DNA from 2 places in the Ruegeria sp. CI8 genome. Region 1 is predicted to be linked to the other one. Evidence: riboswitches for the same ligand, from Rfam matches in the RefSeq annotation. Region 1 holds a riboswitch; the other holds the start of a gene.
What was found. A riboswitch is a leader RNA that binds a small molecule or an ion and turns the genes downstream of it on or off. The one in region 1 is predicted to bind cobalamin.

Region 1 (4,048 bases):
GTCAATACCTCGCCCCCGGGCATGCCGAATGCGTGGCGGCACCCGGCCTCGTACAGCCGTTGCGCCAGAAGGTCCGCAGCGCGGGGGGACAGGTCCTGCATCGAACAAGCTCCGTAAGTTCCGTTGCGCAGCAGATTGCGGAGGTTCCGGGCCGGTGCAAGCCGCATCACGTCAGTGTGACTATTTGACAGCCAAATCGGCGATGGCGGCGAACTTGGCGTCCAACTCTGCGGCAATCGCGGGCAGGGTGTCAGTGCCTTCGACATACGGGGCAAAAACCAGACTGGGCGTCTTGTAGGACAGGGTCGCGGTCCCGTCCTCGTTTTCCGTAACGTACAGGCGGATCGGTGCCTCGATCATCGCGGGCACCGATTGTTCCAGAACCCGCACCGCATAGTCGTTGTTGAAGACGCCGATCACCCGGTTGCCCGGAATCGTGATGCCGCGCGCGGCGGCGGCCTTGGTCGGCCCGGCCTGCGTGACCACGGCCATCCCGTTTGCCTTGACCGCTGCGATCGTGTCGGCCACCAGCGCGTCATGGGTCTTGGTCGTCGGGTGGACGGCCCAACCCGACAGTGGTTCTATATCGGCCGCCAGCGCGGGAAGCGCCAGCAGGCCGAGGAAAAACACAAGATGTTTCATCACGGGCTCTCCAGGTCGTGGTTGGCCCAAGTCTTGCCGAAATCCCGGCTGCGTACAGTCACAATATCGTGGGCGGCGGGCTTGCGCCGGAGGTGCGAAACCCGCACAAGCGACAATGTGAAACGGAAAAGGCAGGCGAGGGGCATGCGTGTTTTGATCTGCAGCAGCTGCGCGGGCGAGCGCGACCAGCCGGCCGAGCGACAGGCGGTATTGGACGCCCTGCGCGCCGCGGGACTGGACGGGCAGGTCGAGGTCGCCGAGCACGCCTGTTTCAGCGGTTGCGACGAGCCGACCGTGGTGGCGATGCAGGGGGAAAGCCTGGCGTCTTACGTGTTTTCAGGGATCGATCCGGTTGCCGATGCCAATGACATTGCGGCGACCTGTCGGACCATTCTGAACAGCCCGAACGGCTGGATCGAAGACGCCCGGCCGTGCGGGCGGCTTCGCTTGTGTCTGCGGGCGCGGATCCCTGCGTTTCAGTCCACCTGAACCGTGACGGACGCGCTGACCGGCACCCCATCCACGGCCAGCGGGCTGTGGCTGTTGGCGTTCAGCGAAACCTCGATGGTCGTTTCGCCTTTGGGCAGGTCCGGGATGTGCATCCAGATGCCATAAAGCCGCGCCAGCTTGACGCCGTTCACATAGACATGCGCGTGGCCTTCGCCGGGCTTGTCGTCCAGCGAGGCGTGCTCGGGCGCGAACGTGAAGTTCCGCGGCATCACATTCAGGTTCCAACCTGCCATCGGGTCGGGGGAGACGGCGATCTCCAGCCCCGGCGCGTCCGGTCCGGCGGGCAGGTTGATGGCGGTGCTATGGTCATGGGCCATGGCCTCGGCGTGATGGCCGCCATGTTGGGCGGCGTCGGCATGGTCGTGGCCGTCGAAGGTGACGCCGTTGGCCGCGGCCAGCACGAACCCGGCACCCCCGCCAAAGACCAGACCGATCGCAAAAAGAGCAAGCGAGCGTGTCATCTTGTTTCCTTGAAAAGCAGATGACCCGCCGGTTGTGCGCCGGCGGGTCGTGGGATTTCGGGGATCAGGCCGCGGCTTCGACGCGCTTGCCCTCACTTTGCCAGAAATACCCGGCAAACGAACCCAGCAGCACCCAGGCCACAAGGCCGACGCCAAATGCGCGTGCGGCGAACAGGGCCCCGATCTCGGTCGGAACCGGCCCGGTGAACATGTCGGGTTCCGGCGCGCCGATCAGGTGCGGGGCCATCAACAGCACGGCCGCAACCAGATAGCTGACGATGTTGCCGCCAAAGGCGATCAGCCACATGGCCACACCAGCGGCCGCGACGGTTGCCCACCACCAGATCTGCCGCGCAAACACATCCGCTGCGGCAACGCCCGGAACCTCGGGGGCCAGGGTGAAGCCCGGCGCCAAGTGAAAGGCGATGAAACCGGCCAGGCCCCACAGCACGCCTGTGCGCCCGTCAACCGGGTGGCCTTGCGCTTCGGCCAGCGACATCAGCGCGACCAGAACCAGCGCATAGCCGGTATAGGTCAGCATGGTGAACACCATGCTCAACCCGTCGCGGGTCAGGTCCGAGAACATGCCCGGCAGTTCGGGATGGGCCGAGACGGCTTCGGCTCCGAAATGCACCAGCTCTCCGGATTCATAGAGTTCAGCATGCAGCAACACGGGCTGCACGAATACCAACTGCAGCAGGGCGACGATCAACCCGGCTGCAGCACCAGCGAACAACGCGCTGGTCAGAATGCGACTGAACATTGGTTTAGTGGCAGGGGAAGCCGGTTGCGTGGCGCACGTCATGCGCGGCGTCATGCAGCGCCGATGCCTGAACGTGACCAGCCAGGGTGATGATCCCCAGGCCCAGGGCTGCCGCGAACACTGCCGAAAGAATGCCAGCGCGTGCCGTTGATGCGGTTTGCGTTTGTGTCGTCATTTTCTGTCCTCCTGTGCCGCCGCACCCGACGGCCGGTGTTTCATTGTTCGCCTGGCAGGTCTCCTGGCTTGCGGGTCAGCGCCTCTGTTCGCCTTCCCCCCGAACGGATCGGGAGTGGCTGGTTGAACAGGGCTCACCGCTTACAGTCGCGGGGGCGGCTTTGGATTTGACCTGCGCGCAGGCCGCACCAAATTCCCTCTTAGCATCCGGATGTCTCCGGCAGGACCAGACTCGTCCATTTAGACGTGAATGCCGCTGTGGCGCAATCGCCATTTGCGACCTTTCGCGTCAATTCCCGCGCTTTTTCAGAACATAGATATCCATGATCCAGCCGTGCCGGGCGCGAGCCTCGGTGCGGTTGCGCAGGATCTCATCGGCCACATCGGCCAGCGGACCTTTGATCAGGATCTGCTCGGGCATACCCACGTAAGCCCCCCACCAGATGTCAAAATCGGCCATGTCCAGCGTCTGGAACGAACATTCGCCATCCAGCATCACCGCAACCGTATCGGCGTCGCTGGGCCAGCCCTCGTCGCGGATGCGCCGGCCGGTGGTGACCATATAAGGCGCGCCGATTTCGTTGATCGGCATGGCATGGGCCGCCGTCAGCGCCTGCAGCGCCGTGATGCCGGGGATCACGGTCGTGTTCGGCTGCGGGTCCAGCCGCGCCGCGATTCGCAGCGAACTGTCATAGAGCGACGGGTCGCCCCAGATCAGCAGGGCGACGGTGCGCGACTCGGGGCGCCGGGCCATCACCTCCTGCCAGCGCAGGGCGATTGCGTCGTGCCATTCATCCACGCCGCGCAGGTAGCCATCCTGCGACCGGCGCCCGGGGATGTCGAAATAGGCGATTTGGGGTGGTGTGTCGGTGACCTTGCGAATGATTTCCTCGCGCACGCCGGCCAGATCGGCCTTGTTGGCGCCCTTGCGCGGGATCAGGATCAGATCGGCCGCGCGGATCGCCTGCGCCCCCTGAAAGGTCACGTGGTCCGGGTTGCCGGTGCCGATCCCGATCAAGACCAGATCAATCATCGTCGAACTCCGCCAGCGGGCCATAAAGGATCAGCGCCGGCGCGGTGCCGATCTCGGAGCCCAGACGCTCGGCCAGTGCGCCGACGGTGGACCGGTGCAGCGATTGCTCAGGCGTCGAAACCGACTCGGCCATCATTGCTGGCGTGTCCAGCGGCAGCCCATGCGCGTCCAGCGCCTGCGCCAGCAGGGGAAAGGTGCGCTTGCCCATGAACACCACGGTCGTCGCACCCGGGTCGGCCAGCGCGGGCAGGTTCAGGTCCTTGGGCAGCTTGCCGCTGACATCGTGGCCGGTGACGAATTGCACCCTGCGCGCGGTCAGGCGCCGGGTCAGCGGGATGCCCGCCGCTGCGGCCGCGGCAATGGCCGAGGGGATGCCCGGAATGATCTCGTACGCGATCCCGGCAGCGCGCAGGGCCGCCAATTCCTCCTCTAGCCGTCCGAACAGGCCGCCATCGCCCGATTTCA
Region 2 (4,048 bases), on a different contig from region 1:
CGTTGGCAGCGCGACAGCACGGTGACCGGAACCTTGCGGATTTCGGTCGTGGCGAAGATGAATTTCACATGCTCGGGCGGCTCTTCCAACGTTTTCAGCAGCGCGTTGAAGGCGCTGGTCGACAGCATGTGAACTTCGTCGATGATGTAGATCTTGTACCGCGCGCTGGCGGCGCGATAGCGTACGCTGTCGATGATCTCTCGGATATCGCCCACGCCGGTGCGGCTGGCGGCGTCCATTTCCAGCACGTCCACATGGCGGCCTTCCATGATGGCCACGCAATGCTCGCACTGGCCGCAGGGTTCGGTCGTTGGGCCGCCATTGCCGTCGGGGCCGATACAGTTCATGCCCTTGGCGATGATCCGGGCCGTGGTCGTCTTGCCGGTGCCGCGGATGCCGGTCATGATGAAGGCCTGCGCGATCCGGTCCGCCTCGAACGCGTTTTTCAGCGTGCGCACCATGGCATCCTGACCGACCAGGTCGGCAAAGGTTTCCGGGCGGTATTTTCGGGCGAGAACCTGATAGGCGGGGCTGGACTGTGTGGTCATGTCTGCTCTGACGGATTCGTACTGACGATGCAGGGTAGAGTTCCCGGTGCCCCGCGTCCACAGCGCCGGTGCAGGTTTTTCGCTTTGGCGAGCGCGCGGTGTGAGGCATACTGCGCGGATCAAGTTCAATCAGCCAGTTTCGGGGGGAACGTCTGATGACAAATCTTGTGGTTCATGCATTGCAGGTGGGCGGCGGTACGCTGGCCCTGACCTCGGTTCCCGGCGGTGGCGGCGACTATGAGGGAGACCTGGACCTGATTTCAGCCTGGGCGCCGGGGCTGGTGATTTCGATGACAACCCTTGCCGAACTGGTTTCTGTGGGTTCGGGCGAATTGGGCTGTGACATTCATCGGCGCGCCTGTCGGTGGGCGCATCTTCCGGTCGCCGACTTCTCGGCGCCGTCGACCGAGATATCCGGCCGATGGCCCGAAGTCAGCGCCGCCGCCCGCCATGCGCTGTCGGGCGGCGGGCGGGTACTGGTCCACTGCCGGGGCGGTTGTGGGCGGTCTGGCATGGTTGTTCTGCGCTTGATGATCGAGAGCGGCGAGCAGCCGGAACAGGCCCTGAAACGCCTGCGGGCCGTACGCCCCTGCGCGGTTGAGACTGATGCTCAGATGGACTGGGCCGTCGCCCCAGCGCGCGAGGCACTGGCGACCTGACATTCAGGCGGTTGCGCGGAACTCGCGCTCGGCCCTGACCACGGGCATGATCGCCGTGGCCTGCAGCATCGCACAGGGTCGATCACTGATGACCTGCGCAGGCAGGGCGTCGCTCTGGTCGTCAAATAGCATGTCGGCGTAGGTATCAAGGCAGTCGGACGGGGTGTCGGCGGCCGCTCCGCAATACACGCGGATCCGTTCGGGACGTGCATCGAACCGCGCCGTGCAGCCATGTTCGCAATGGGCCAGTTCGCTACTGCCTTCCACTTGGAAGTCGGGGGATGTAGCGGCCTGCGCCGTCGCCATTGCCTGCGCGATGGCCCGTGCCATGCGCGCCAATGCCGGGCAGGTCTTTCCGGTGCGCTGGCAGATGGTTGCCGCGAATTCATGGGTATCGGTCTTCCAAATCATGTTGCGCCCTCCGCGCGCTGGGCGAGATGGATTTGGACAGACGCCGGTTTCAAGGCCAGACCCTGCCCGGACACCCCGTCCGAGTTTCGGTTTCACGTTTGATGGCAGGTCTCCTGACTTGCGGGTCTTTGCTTTGCCGACCTTCCCAACCTTGCGGTCAGTGGTATTTAGGCATCGCTCTCCGCCTACAGTTGCGGGGGCAGTCGCGGCCTTGGTCCGCTCCGGAGTTCCGGGTTGGACCGCACCGTGTTCCCTTTTCATCCCGGACCGAAACGGCACGGGAACCATCCCCTCATCGCTAGCGGTGTATCCGGGATCGAGTCAAGACGGTTTCAGCCCGGTTGCCGGAGTGAGTCCCAAGGGAACAGATCAGGCAGTCTGCGCAGCACATTCGAATCCCTGCGGGCACGGGCCAATTGCCAGCCGCCTTGCATCACGATGAACAGGGTGTCCGCAGCATTTTCAGGGTCGGAAACTCCGAACCGCGCGGCGTGGTTTCGAACTTCGATGATCCAGCTTTCATACAGACGGTCGGCATGTTCCCGAAACGCGCGGTTGTCGGGGCTTTCGAACAGGGTGGCGGCGATCGGGCAGGTCTCCCACTGGGCCGAGGTGTCGAACAGTTTCGCGATTTTGTGGCACAGGGTGGTGACCCCATCGCGAAAATCCGCGGCGTCGTTGAATGCCGCAGCAATCATGCTCAACATCCCGTCCGAGGCCCAACTGGCCGCCGCCAGGGCCAGATCCGGCTTGCCCTTTGGAAAATGGTGATACAGCGACCCCTTGGGGGCTTGCGCTTCGGCCAGCAATTCCGCCAGACCGACACCGTTATAGCCCGAGCGCTGGAACAGTTGGGCGGCAGTCACAATCAGGCGATCTTTGGTGTTTGGTGGACGTTGGGTCATGCAGGCCAAATATTGACAGGCCTAGACCAATTGGTCCAGACACAAAGTATTAGACCGATCGGTCCAGAGTGTTTGAAGGCAAAGATGTTGGATTCGCAGCACGCGGTTGACGTGGAAGACTTTAAGTTTCCGTCGGGCCAGACCCAGCTGGCGGCGCGGCTTTACACTCCGGCGGTCGAGCCGCAAACCGTTGTTGTGCTGAACGGCGCAACAGGAGTGCCACGTGACTACTATCAGCACTTTGCTCGCTGGCTGGCCGCCGAGCGCGGTATGGCTTGCCTGACATATGATTACCGGGATTTCGAGCATTCGCTGACCGGGCGGCTGAAAGACTCGAAGGCCACGATGGCGGACTGGGCGCTGATCGACATGCCCGCAGCGCGTGCCGAGATGCGCCGTCGATACCCGCAGGCAAAACTGTGGGTGATCGGGCATTCGGTCGGTGGAATGCTGGGTCCGCTGCAACCGGAAATCGAACAGATCGACCGGATGATCTGTGTGTGCGCAGGTTTGGTGACGGTGGCCGATCACCCGTGGCCCTACAAGGGCTTGGCGACTTTGTTCTGGTATGGCCACGTGCCACCTCTGGTGCGTCTTCTGGGGTACCTGCCGGGGAAACTTCTGGGATTCGGAGCCGATTTGCCGGCGGGCGTCTATTGGCAATGGCGCAAGTGGTGTACATCGCCCACCAGCTATCTGCCCGAATTGGGAGACACGCTTCCCCAAGCGGATTGGAGTCGGGCGAACGCCACGGCGGATATCATTGCGTTCGAGGATGACCAGACTGTGCCACCGCCCGCCGTCTGGCGGCTGGCTGAACTCTATGGTCCGACCGCCCGTCGGCATTTGTTGGAGCCGAGGGATTTCGGACTGTCCGAAATCGGTCATATCGGCGCCTTCGCCCGGCGCAGCAGTGCCGTTTGGCCGCGATTGATCGCCTGACCCGCCCGCAAGCGCGGTTTTCAGGAACAACGACGAAATACAGAGGTTGGATTGACCGGGCCGAATACGTGGCGCGGCGTCAAGTGAGAGGTTGGACATCGACCCAAGCGGGGCTCGTTGTGGCTGCTTCCTTCCGGACCTGACCAGGTTGGCGAGGCGCTTGCCCGCGCCAACCTCTCGACCGACGATATAGGCATCACGCACCCGCTTGGCAACCCGTCACAAAGACAGGCGTACCCTAAGAAACCCGCGCGCGTCCTGCCCGTCGGTGGTGGCTGCAAAGTGGTCGAGCTCGCGCAGGTAGTTTGCAGCGCGTGGCCCGGTCTTCAGAATCACGGACCGGCCCGCCTGCGGAACAAAGGAAAAGCTTTGGGCGGTGTTTTCCACCGGATCCGGACCCAATCGTCCCGCCAGGTAGTCGCGCAAGATTCCCTGGAGGCTCAGCGGCGGCACCGGGATCAGGCGGGCCGGGTCTGGGACGGGAAAGTTGCCGCCGCCATTGGCTCGGTAGCTGTTTGATGCAACGACGAATTGTTCATCCGGATCGACGGAGCGGCCCTGAAAGGCAAGATCGCGCAGGCGG

Region 2: it holds a riboswitch for cobalamin, as region 1 does, so the genes downstream of both, ACR0DA_RS13145 (hypothetical protein) here and ACR0DA_RS08860 (CbtB domain-containing protein) in region 1, are expected to answer to the same signal.

Annotation. Positions count from the first base shown of each region.
Region 1 covers NZ_JBQFQL010000001.1:1,784,898-1,788,945, reverse strand. The annotation lists gene ACR0DA_RS08885 (thiamine pyrophosphate-binding protein) at 1-101, opposite strand, end outside; gene ACR0DA_RS08880 (DUF302 domain-containing protein) at 181-642, opposite strand; gene ACR0DA_RS08875 (DUF1636 family protein) at 787-1,131, shown strand; gene ACR0DA_RS08870 (hypothetical protein) at 1,119-1,613, opposite strand; gene ACR0DA_RS08865 (CbtA family protein) at 1,678-2,376, opposite strand; gene ACR0DA_RS08860 (CbtB domain-containing protein) at 2,381-2,551, opposite strand; cobalamin riboswitch at 2,588-2,796, opposite strand; gene cobF (precorrin-6A synthase (deacetylating)) at 2,840-3,583, opposite strand; gene cobA (uroporphyrinogen-III C-methyltransferase) at 3,576-4,048, opposite strand, start outside.
Region 2 covers NZ_JBQFQL010000002.1:501,214-505,261, forward strand. The annotation lists gene ACR0DA_RS13135 (DNA polymerase III subunit gamma/tau) at 1-548, opposite strand, end outside; gene ACR0DA_RS13140 (protein-tyrosine phosphatase family protein) at 704-1,207, shown strand; gene ACR0DA_RS13145 (hypothetical protein) at 1,211-1,618, opposite strand; cobalamin riboswitch at 1,705-1,922, opposite strand; gene ACR0DA_RS13150 (TetR/AcrR family transcriptional regulator) at 1,951-2,484, opposite strand; gene ACR0DA_RS13155 (alpha/beta hydrolase family protein) at 2,608-3,465, shown strand; RNA gene ffs (signal recognition particle sRNA small type) at 3,547-3,645, opposite strand; gene ACR0DA_RS13165 (5'-nucleotidase C-terminal domain-containing protein) at 3,685-4,048, opposite strand, start outside.